3 regions of the Staphylococcus condimenti genome follow, and region 2 is predicted to be linked to each of the others. Evidence: riboswitches for the same ligand, from Rfam matches in the RefSeq annotation. Region 2 holds a riboswitch; each other region holds the start of a gene.

Region 1 (3,531 bases), 780 kb from region 2:
TGAAACAACTTTTGTTGTCTCGCCTCTCATTTTTTCGTTGTGTTTTTGTAACTTTCAAAGTAGTTTGCACAGTGACTTTAACAGTCGCTGCTTATTTATTGTTAAAGAAGACAATGAAAATAGCCGATTATGCTGAGAACATAATCGACTATTTCAATAAGCCTAAGGTAGAATATGGCTCAGACCATACGCCTAACATTTTTACACTCAGTCTTCTTTACCAGGACGTCTGAGTGTTTTTTATTACACCTATATAATAGCACCTTTTGTAACTTCTTATAATTATAATATGTGGCTAAACCGCCTAAACTGTTTGGTATTAATTTACAGTTATTTTTTATACATAGTGCTAAGTGATTTTAACCGCTTCGCTGCTTCATCTAATTGTTCATCATCTAATGCAAGAGAAACACGTACATAATGATTGCCATTATCGCCAAATGGAATACCTGGCGCAACTAATATAGACCGATCTTGTAATAGGAATTCCACAAATTGTTCTCCAGTATAACCTTCAGGTGTCTTTAACCATAAGAATATACCGCCTGTCATAGGTTCATATGGAATAGCACCTTCATCTAAAATAGCAGTCAAGCGATCTCGACGTTTTCTGAACACTTCACTTTGTTGTTCTAAAAAATCATCATAATTATTTAAAGCAAAAGTAGCCGCATCTTGTAATGCACCGAACATGCCAGCGTGGTGATGTGTATGGTATTTCTTCAATGCTTGAATAACATCTTTATTCCCTACCGCAAATCCGACACGATAACCTGACATATTATATCCTTTAGACAGTGAGTAGACTTCTATCGCTACATCCTTTCCATCTTTTGATTGCAAAATGCTCGGATTTTTATGGTCAAATCCAAAGGCAGCATAGGCAAAATCATGTACGATTTTAGTTTGTGTTCCTTTGAATTTTTGAATCGCTTCATCGAACACTCCTTGTGTTACTGTAGAGCCTGTCGGGTTATTCGGATAAGTTAAATAGATAAGCTTCGTTTGTTTCAAGATATCCTCAGGCACTTTATCCCAATCCGGCTGGTAATTCGGAGGTTCTAACTCTAATGCATAGGGATGCGCATCTGCAAATAAAACGCCCGCCAGATAATCCGTATATCCAGGGTCAGGCAGCAACACATAATCTTCTGGATTTACAATACAGTTCGGTAAGCCTACCAGACCATTTTTAGTACCGTATAAAATACATACTTCATCATCTTTATCTAATTCAACGCCATATTGACGTTGATAAAAATCGACAATCGCTTGTTTGAATGTTTCTTTTCCATGGAACGCTCCATATTTCTGGTTTTCAGGAACACGCAAAGCATCTGCAAATTCATCGACAATTCCTTTAGGCGTTTCCCCATCCGGAATACCTACTGCCATGTTGATGAGAGGAAGCGGTCCATGTTCAATCTTTCTTCCCATTGTTTTTCCAAAATAACTATCTGGTATCTTCGCTAACCTTCTTGACATTACCATTCATAGTCCCCCTTTGTTTTGATAGATACATCATACTTGTTTCAAAAAAAGCTATATGTCACTGTATAAGCAACATATAGCTGACTATGTATATGCACCTATCTTTCAAGTTGTACTTGTTGGATGAAGCACAGTGAGGTCAGTCTAAATAACCTTCTGTTGCTGAAGCTTCATAGGGCCAATTCCCTCTGCTTCTCTTGATAAGTTTGATTAATGTAATTAACGCCTTTCATTGTACTAAAAATTCTGACATTTTTCAATTATAGGACTGACCTATAAAAAAACTCCGCAGCAAATAAACTGCAGAGTTTTATAAATATTATTCAGGTTGGCCTTTAGCATCGAATTTTTCTACCGACCCATCTGAATTAACGATATAAGAACCTGCAAGGTTGCCAGACTTATCTACAAATGAAAAGCCCCACTTGCCATCTTCTAATTGTTCAGGTTCTTTATACGTATAAGTGCTTGTATCTAATTTATGACCCTCGTAGTCTTCCACTTTATCAATCACATTAGCACGTGTTACTGTACCGCCTGAACTTGTGCTCTCTTTTGTGTTGCTTTCAGAAGAAGAAGCAGACTTGCTGCTTGTTCCTACTTCAGGTGTTTCACTAATCGAAATCATATTTACCACTTTAGAAAAGTTTGGATTATCCTTATATTTTTCATACAAGTCTTTAAGGTTATAGATTGCACCGTAATCCAATAATTGTTGATACGTATTTGTTCCTTTTTCAGGCATAATAATGATTTGTGAATCTGTCATAGCCATCATCGTAAGATAGTTGCCTTTTGATTCATATGACTCATAAACATCCATATTAGAAGGCTGTCCTGGTACTTGCCCGTCAAATGTTCTTTGGAATTTAATATTTTGGATTGATTCTTGTACCTTGTTCATACTATCCCATTTCTCATAACTATGGTTTAATAATTCTTCTGCGGAAACGGTTGTTTCTGCATACTTTGAATGTCCCACTGCAAACATTGCTAAAGCAATCTTTTCTTTGTTAGTGAGTTGATTAAAGCTTTTGATATTATCAGATGTTTTCTCTGATCCGGAATTGTCATTTTCGCTATTCTTTTCTGAAAACCCTTCTTTATCGGTTTGCTTTTCAGAAGTTTTGTTTTCTTTATGCTGTGCTTCTTGTTTAGTGTCTTCTTTGCTGTCTGATGATTTATTGTCACTATGTCCGCATCCTGAAAGTAAGAGGGTTAAAGTTGCAGAAGCAGCAAACAAATACTTCAATTTCATCTGTTGTTGTCCTCCTATTCAGGTTGGCCTTTAGCATCAAATTTTTCTACTGATCCATCTGAATGAACAATATATGATCCTGCAAGATTGCCTGATTTATCCACAAATGAGAAGCCCCAGCTTCCATCACTCTTTTGTTCAGGCTCTTTGTACGTATAAGTGCTTGTATCTAAATTATGGCCTTCATAATCCTCTACTTTATCAATCACATTAGCACGTGTTACTTTTTCTCCAGAATCTGAAGAATTGCTTTCACTTTCGCTGTCATTACTTGAGTCACTTTCTTTTGGTGCAGGTTCAGATGATTCTGTAAAAGTTATAAGATTTGCTACTTGTTGGAAATTTTTATCTTTATATTGGTTATAAAGATCTTTAACATCATATAATCCGCCCATATTTACTAGATGTTGATACGGGTTAATCCCTTGTGTGCCTGAAATCAATACTTGTGTATCACTGATACCAACCACTAAAGCAAAAGGCCCTCTTGAATCATATGGAGTAGCGTAAAACTTCATATTTGAAGGTGCATTTGGAATCATATCTGGACTAGCTTTAGGTAAAGAAAGTTGTTGAATTGAACGTTGAGTGTCTCCTCCGTTCCCTTTATGAACATAACTATGATTCAGCAACTCACTAGGAGTGACTGTAAATTCAGCTGATTTAGGTGCATATAATGCCAAAGCGACTTTTTCTTGAGGCGTAAGTTGACTTACAGGTTTAACATTTGAGTTTGATTCTTTTTTCGATTCAGAATTTTCATTAGATTGATTTTTGCTAGT
Region 2 (3,531 bases):
CATCAACGATTTCATAACGTCTGCCTTCTTCTGGAATGAGATCTATAGATTTATTTGATCGATTCGATGTCATAAACCAACGTCTCATAATATCCGCATCTGTCCATGCTTGATAAATCAATTCAGGATTGATACGCATTAATCGTTCCAAAGAAATAACTACCACATCATTTTCTATGTTATATCTTGCCACTCTGTCGTCACCTACTTTCACACTCAACATTATTTTAACGCATTTCTCGCACATAAGCCAAAGTAATCAATCTGAAAAACCTTATGGAATGTACTGTTTAATACAAGTATTGCAACATGATTACTTTAACATTTTTCTTGTGTGAAAGTAAAAATTAATTATGCTGCTTTTTTATCTTTCTTTTTATTCAATCGTGGCAAATTGAAAACAATTGCTACTAAGCCACTCACACCAAGTATAATTGGATATATCGAATAAGGCATCAACATAAATGGAGAAATACCTGCTACACCTGCTGCTGCAATAACTTGAGGACTATAAGGTAATAATCCTTGGAAACAGCTACCGAAAATGTCTAAAATACTAGCTGATTTTCTAGGATCGATATCATATTCATCAGCAATATTTTTAGCCAATGGACCTGCCATCAAAATTGAAATTGTATTATTAGCAGTAGAAATATCTGCTGCACTGACTAAACTTGCAATCCCAATTTCTGCACCGCGTCTAGATTTTACCCGGCTTCTAACAAAATTCAACAGCCATGTAATACCGCCATAATGTTGAATTAATCCAATTAAACCGCCAATCATTAATGCGATAATCGCAATGTCTTCCATACCAATCATACCTTCAGAGGCTGCTTTTAAGAATTTTATCCAGTTAAATGAACCGTCTAACAGTCCAATAATACCTGAAAGTATTGTGCCTCCGATCAATACAATGATGACGTTGATGCCAATAAGTGCCAAAATCAATACTAATAAATATGGAATTACTTTTACAAGATCAAAATCATAATCTTTCGAACTGCTGATTGTTGCACTGTGGGTCAATACACCTAAAATAATCATCGATATAATCGCTCCAGGCAATACAATCCGGAAGTTCACTTTAAACTTGTCGCTCATACGTGTATTTTGTGTACGAACAGCAGCAATCGTTGTATCAGAAATCATGGACAGATTATCACCGAACATCGCTCCGCCTACTACTGTCGCCATTGCAAGCGCAGATGGAATATCAGTAGCCTGACTAATTCCAAATCCTACAGGTGCAATCGCAGCAACTGTACCTACTGATGTCCCCATGGAAATAGACACAAACATACAAATGACAAATAAACCGATAATCAACAAGTTTCCTGGAATGAGTGATAAACCAAGATTAACCGTTGATTTTACTCCGCCCATATCTTCAGTCACCTTAGAAAAGGCACCTGCTAACACGAAGATGAGAACCATTAAAATAATATTAGAATGTCCTGCACCCTTAGTAAAAACTTCAACTTTATCTGCAAATTTTTGTTTGCGATTCATAAGTAATGCTACAACCACTGCAATCGTAATCGCAATATTCAACGGCATTTTAGTAAAATCACCTGTGATAATACCGACCCCTAAAAATAAACCGACAAATACTATCAAAGGAATCAGTGCCCAAGCATTACCTTTCTTTTTCTCTTCAGCCATGTTTTCTTCTACACCTCTCATTTGATAAATAAAAAGTCCTTTTTTCTCAGCTAAGAAAAAAGGACAAATATTTAATATCTTATCTCTTAGCAATTATCGCTATGGGATTTGGCACACGCATTTCCATGTTGCCGAGGCTTCAAAGTGCCCTTCACTCCACCTCTCTTGATAAGCAATATTTATTTTTAAATTTTGAATCTTTTTAAACTTATCACGCAAACCGATTTGCGTCAATCGTCAAAAGTTTAACTATTTATTAATAGATTATTCAGTAGGACGTTGAATCACAAACTCTTCTCCTAATTTCGCATAATCATTGCCTGCTAAACGACCTACAGGCTGTAATGCTTTTACATCAATCTTGTATGGATCCATATAGACATCATCATCTATATGGTATTGTACAACGCGTCCGATTATTAAATCATTTCCTGATTCGTCATCTCCTAATTCAATAAGACGATCTAATTTACATTCAAAACGGATGCTTGCACCTTCTATCGCCGGCACATCTACTATACTAGAAGGGACTGTTTTAAAATCAGTACGTTCTAGCTCATTTTCTTCTGGCGCTAGAGGCGCTGCTGTCTCATTAATCCCTTCAATCATTGAAAGTTGAGAAATGTGTACAACAAACTCTCCCATCGTTTCGATATTTACTGATGTATCTTTACGTTTGCCATTGAGATGTCCTGTAGAAATCATAATCATTGGTGGATTACTGCTTACCACGTTAAAGAAGCTAAATGGCGCTGCATTGATATTGCCTTCTTTATCTTGAGACGTCACAAAAGCGATTGGACGCGGCAGCACACTTCCGCTCAATAATTTATAATTGTCTTTTTGAGTTAACTCATTTGGATCAAATTGCTTCATACTTGCACCTCACTCAATTTATATTAGTGTCTTAATCTTAGAAAAAATGATAAATAATTACCAACAAACTGTTTATATCTCAAAACTTAATAACGAATGACAGTCTTGACCGCAATCTTAAACCCCCGACTTTTTGTCGAGGGTTGTATATTCAAAATATATTCTTTTATCAATTTTTGTCTTAGTTAATTTGTTTGCCGCCTGTCACACCATACACTTGTCCAGTAGTATAACTTGATTCATCTGAAGCTAAAAGTACATACGTGCTGGCTAATTCAACAGGTTGTCCAGAACGTCCCATCATTGAGTGTTGACCGAATTCTGGAATTTTATCTTGAGGTTGTCCGCCTGAAATTTGCAGAGGTGACCAGAATGGACCTGGTGCAACTGAATTAACACGGATGCCTCTTTCGATTAATTCTTTCGCAAGACTTTTTGTTAATGAAACAATCGCTGCTTTTGTTGCTGCATAGTCATGCAATAATGGATTAGGATCATAGCCTTGAATAGACGTTGTTGTTGTAATTGTAGCGCCTGGTTGTAAATATTCTAAAGCTTTTTGTACTGTCCAGAAAATAGGATAAACATTAGTTTGGAAAGTGTTTGTAAAGTCTTCTGTTTTAAAATCTTCAAATTTTTCATGATATTGCTGATAACCTGCAACTAATGTGACATTATCTAATCCGCCTAGTCGATCATTAGCAAATTCTACAAGTTCATAGTTAAAGTCTTCATCCGTAATATCACCTGGCAGTAAATAAACAGTACCGCCTTTATCTTCGATAACACGTTTCACATCTTGTGCATCGTCTTCTTCTTTTGGATGATAGTTAATTACAACAGATGCGCCTTCTCTTGCATATGCAATTGCGACAGCACGTCCAATTGCTGAGTCACCACCTGTTACTAACATTTTCAAACCTTCTAAACGACCATGTCCTACATAAGATTCCTCACCGCAATCTGGTTTAGGCTCCATATCTTTTTGAA
Region 3 (3,531 bases), 1.1 Mb from region 2:
TAGTCATTAAAAATTTAGGTGCAAATAAGCAATAAAGGAGGACATCATGAGTAAGCAATTAATCACATTATATTTTAATATATTTCTTGTTTTCTTAGGTATCGGATTAGTTGTACCAGTATTACCAGTATATTTAAAAGATCTTGGTTTAAATGGAAGTGATTTAGGAATTCTTGTTGCGGCCTTTGCATTGGCCCAAATGGTTATTTCGCCATTTGGTGGTAACTTAGCAGATAAATTAGGTAAAAAATTAATTATTTGTATTGGGCTCGTTCTTTTTTCCGTTTCGGAATTTATTTTTGCAATGAGCAGCAATTATACTTTATTAATTATTTCAAGAATTATCGGCGGTTTCAGTGCAGGTATGGTAATGCCGGGGGTTACTGGAATGATTGCGGATATTTCTCCTGCTAAAGATAAAGCGAAGAACTTCGGATATATGTCAGCCATTATTAACTCAGGATTCATATTAGGCCCCGGACTTGGCGGTTTTATGGCAGAGTTTTCACACCGTTTACCGTTCTATTTTGCAGGAACTTTAGGTATTGCAGCTTTCATTTGTTCGATCTTTTTTATACATGGTGCAAAACGTCAAACAACAGATGGTTTTACTCACTTTGAACCGCAAGAATTGGCTAAAATCAATGTTAAAGCTTTTATCACACCAGTGATTATTACTTTTGTATTAGCTTTTGGTCTATCAGCGTTTGAAACATTATTCCCGCTTTATACAGCAGATAAAGCGCACTATACACCTAAAGATATTTCAATTTCAATCACTGGAGGCGGAATTTTAGGTGCTGTTTTCCAAATCTTTTTATTTGATAAATTTATGAAATACTTTAAAGAATTGACATTCATACAACTCGCATTATTTTATTCAGCTTTAGTCTTATTCTTTTTAATTATTGCACATAGTTATTGGTCTATCATGCTTATCAGCTTTATTGTATTTATCGGTTTTGATATGATCCGCCCAGCAGTCACTAATTATTTTTCAAACATTGCAGGAAACCGACAAGGTTTGGCTGGTGGGTTGAACTCGACTTTTACCAGCATGGGTAACTTTATTGGACCTTTAGTTGCAGGAATCTTGTATGATTTTAATTTTGAATTTCCATTATACATGTCGATTGCTGTCATGTTATTAGGAATATTTATTATATTTGTTGAGAAAACGATTAGAGAAAAAAATAAACTCAAAAAGGTTGATAATAAGGCTTGAAACATAGATTGTTTCAGCTTTATTATTCACTTTTATTTTTCAGAAAAATTAAAAATTTAATTGACGGTGTTTATTGATAATGATAGGATAAAAATAATTCAATTAATCAAACTCTTATCCAGAGTGGCGGAGGGATGTGCCCGACGAAGCCCAGCAACCATCGTATAACGAAAAGGTGCTAATTCACATTAAGCGAAAGCTTATAAAGATGAGAGAAAGTAATTAAGACTTTCTCTTTTTAAAGGGAAGGTCTTTTTCATCGTGATGTAAGAGTGGATTAAATTGGAGAACTCTTACATAGGATGGTGTCCATAGATATGAAAAAATTAATAAGCGTCTTAACTTTAGTAGTGATTGCATTTACGCTTTCAGCTTGCGGTCAAAGTAATAGTGCAGAGAATAAGAAAATAACAGTGGCAGCTTCTCCTGCTCCTCACGGTGAAGTATTAGAGCATGCGAAAGAAGAAATGAAGAAAAAAGGGTACGACTTAGAAATCAAAGTCGTCAATGATTATAAAGTGCCTAATAAATTGTTGGATAAAGGTGACGTTGATGCTAACTTATTCCAGCACGTACCTTATTTAAACGCAGAGAAAAAATCTCATGGATACAAAATTGAAGAAGTAGGCAAAGTATTTACGACACCAATGGGTGTATATAGTAAAAAATATAAAGACATTAAAGATATCCCAGAAGGTTCTACGATATATGTTTCAAATAACCCTGCCGAAGAAGGACGCTTCTTGTCATTTTTCGTTAACGAAGGTTTAGTGAAACTTAAAAAAGGTGTCAAAATTGAAGATGCTAAATTTGATGACATTGTTGAAAATAAAAAACACCTGAAATTTAATAATCAACAAGGTGCAGAATTCTTACCGAAAACTTATAAAAGCGGAGAAGGTGCAGCTGTGATTATGAACTCTAATTACGCAATGGACAATGGTTTGAAACCTTCTAAAGATGCGATTGTTATGGAAGATAAATCATCGCCGTTCGCGAATATTCTCGCAGTAAAAGAGGGTCATAAAAACGATAAAAATTCCAAGAATTAATTAAAGTCTTGCAATCTAAAGATATGAAAAACTTCATTGAGAAAAAATATGGAAAAGATGTAGTTCCATATGAAGCAAAATAACTGACAACTTGGAGGTAATCAAATGACAAAATTAGGAATTATCGGGACAGGACGTGTAGGCAGTCAAGTATTAACGGACGCACAATATTTAGGAATCTTTTCAGAAATAGTTTTGATAGATACGAATGAAGATTTGGCGAAAGGTGAGGCTCTGGATCATCGTCATTTACAAGGGTTGGGACATACACACCATGTCGATATTTATAGTGGTAACTATCAAGATTTATCAGATGCAGATATCGTAATCGTATCGGCAAGCGCGCCTTCTACGCCAGAGATGGCAGATAGAACGTTATTGACGCGTGCGAATAGTTTAATCGTACATTCAGTTTTTCAACAATTATCTGAGGTTAATCAAGAAGCAGCCATTATTTTGATTTCGAATCCAGTAGATGCTATGACATTGATTGCACAAGAAGCGGGTTACCCAGCACATAAAGTCATTGGAACTGGAACAAATTTAGAGTCGTCGCGTTTTCGTACTTTAATTGCAGATCATTACAATGTGGATCCTAAGAGTGTTGAAGCATTTGTATTAGGTGAACATGGATCCCATGCAGTACCGATTTGGAGTCGAGTTCGTATTGCTGGTATTGAATTGTCTGAATTTGAAACATTAACCAAAAGTACACCGATAGATAAAAAAGCAGTTTCAAAACGCATAGATGAAGTGGCCTTTGAAGTATTCAAGAAGAAAGGCTGGACCAATTCTGCTATTTCAAGATCAGCTGTTCAGTTGGCACAAGCAATTTTATTAGATGAACATACAATTGAACCTGTCAGTGCCTCTGTAAACGGAGAATATGGATTAACAGGTGGAGCGCTCAGCTTATTATCTTTAATTGATAAGAATGGTATCGCAAAACGTTTGCCAATTTCATTGCACCCTGACGAGCTTCAGCAGCTTAAAGATGCACATACATTTATTAAAGAAGCTGTAGAACAAGCGCATAAGGAGATTGAAAATATATCATAAGCAACAAGCTTGTAAGTTTTGTTGAATGTTTGTAACATAAAAGAATTAAAAAACTAGGGAAAATTACGTACTTTACTTTGATAGTTGTGAAGTACGTATTTTATTTTGAACAAAGCGCTTGAATAACAACGATGAAAACAGTTACATAAAAAAGGTATGTCACCATTTCAAAAGTATCGTTTGTGTTACATTTAT

Evidence for each region. Region 2 has a riboswitch for S-adenosylmethionine ahead of A4G25_RS11020 (Na+/H+ antiporter NhaC family protein). Riboswitches for the same ligand answer to the same signal wherever they lie in the genome.
Region 1: it holds a riboswitch for S-adenosylmethionine, as region 2 does, so the genes downstream of both, A4G25_RS07775 (aminotransferase class I/II-fold pyridoxal phosphate-dependent enzyme) here and A4G25_RS11020 (Na+/H+ antiporter NhaC family protein) in region 2, are expected to answer to the same signal.
Region 3: it holds a riboswitch for S-adenosylmethionine, as region 2 does, so the genes downstream of both, A4G25_RS05970 (MetQ/NlpA family ABC transporter substrate-binding protein) here and A4G25_RS11020 (Na+/H+ antiporter NhaC family protein) in region 2, are expected to answer to the same signal.

Annotation. Positions count from the first base shown of each region.
Region 1 covers NZ_CP015114.1:1,544,682-1,548,212, forward strand. The annotation lists gene A4G25_RS07775 (aminotransferase class I/II-fold pyridoxal phosphate-dependent enzyme) at 331-1,491, opposite strand; SAM riboswitch class I at 1,587-1,698, opposite strand; gene A4G25_RS07780 (hypothetical protein) at 1,811-2,749, opposite strand; gene A4G25_RS07785 (hypothetical protein) at 2,764-3,531, opposite strand, start outside.
Region 2 covers NZ_CP015114.1:2,326,849-2,330,379, reverse strand. The annotation lists gene A4G25_RS11025 (SRPBCC family protein) at 1-193, opposite strand, end outside; gene A4G25_RS11020 (Na+/H+ antiporter NhaC family protein) at 352-1,665, opposite strand; SAM riboswitch class I at 1,742-1,840, opposite strand; gene A4G25_RS11015 (flavin reductase family protein) at 1,930-2,541, opposite strand; gene A4G25_RS11010 (SDR family oxidoreductase) at 2,723-3,531, opposite strand, start outside.
Region 3 covers NZ_CP015114.1:1,180,976-1,184,506, reverse strand. The annotation lists gene norA (multidrug efflux MFS transporter NorA) at 47-1,225, shown strand; SAM riboswitch class I at 1,337-1,440, shown strand; partial or broken gene A4G25_RS05970 (MetQ/NlpA family ABC transporter substrate-binding protein) at 1,543-2,360, shown strand; gene A4G25_RS05965 (lactate/malate family dehydrogenase) at 2,383-3,336, shown strand.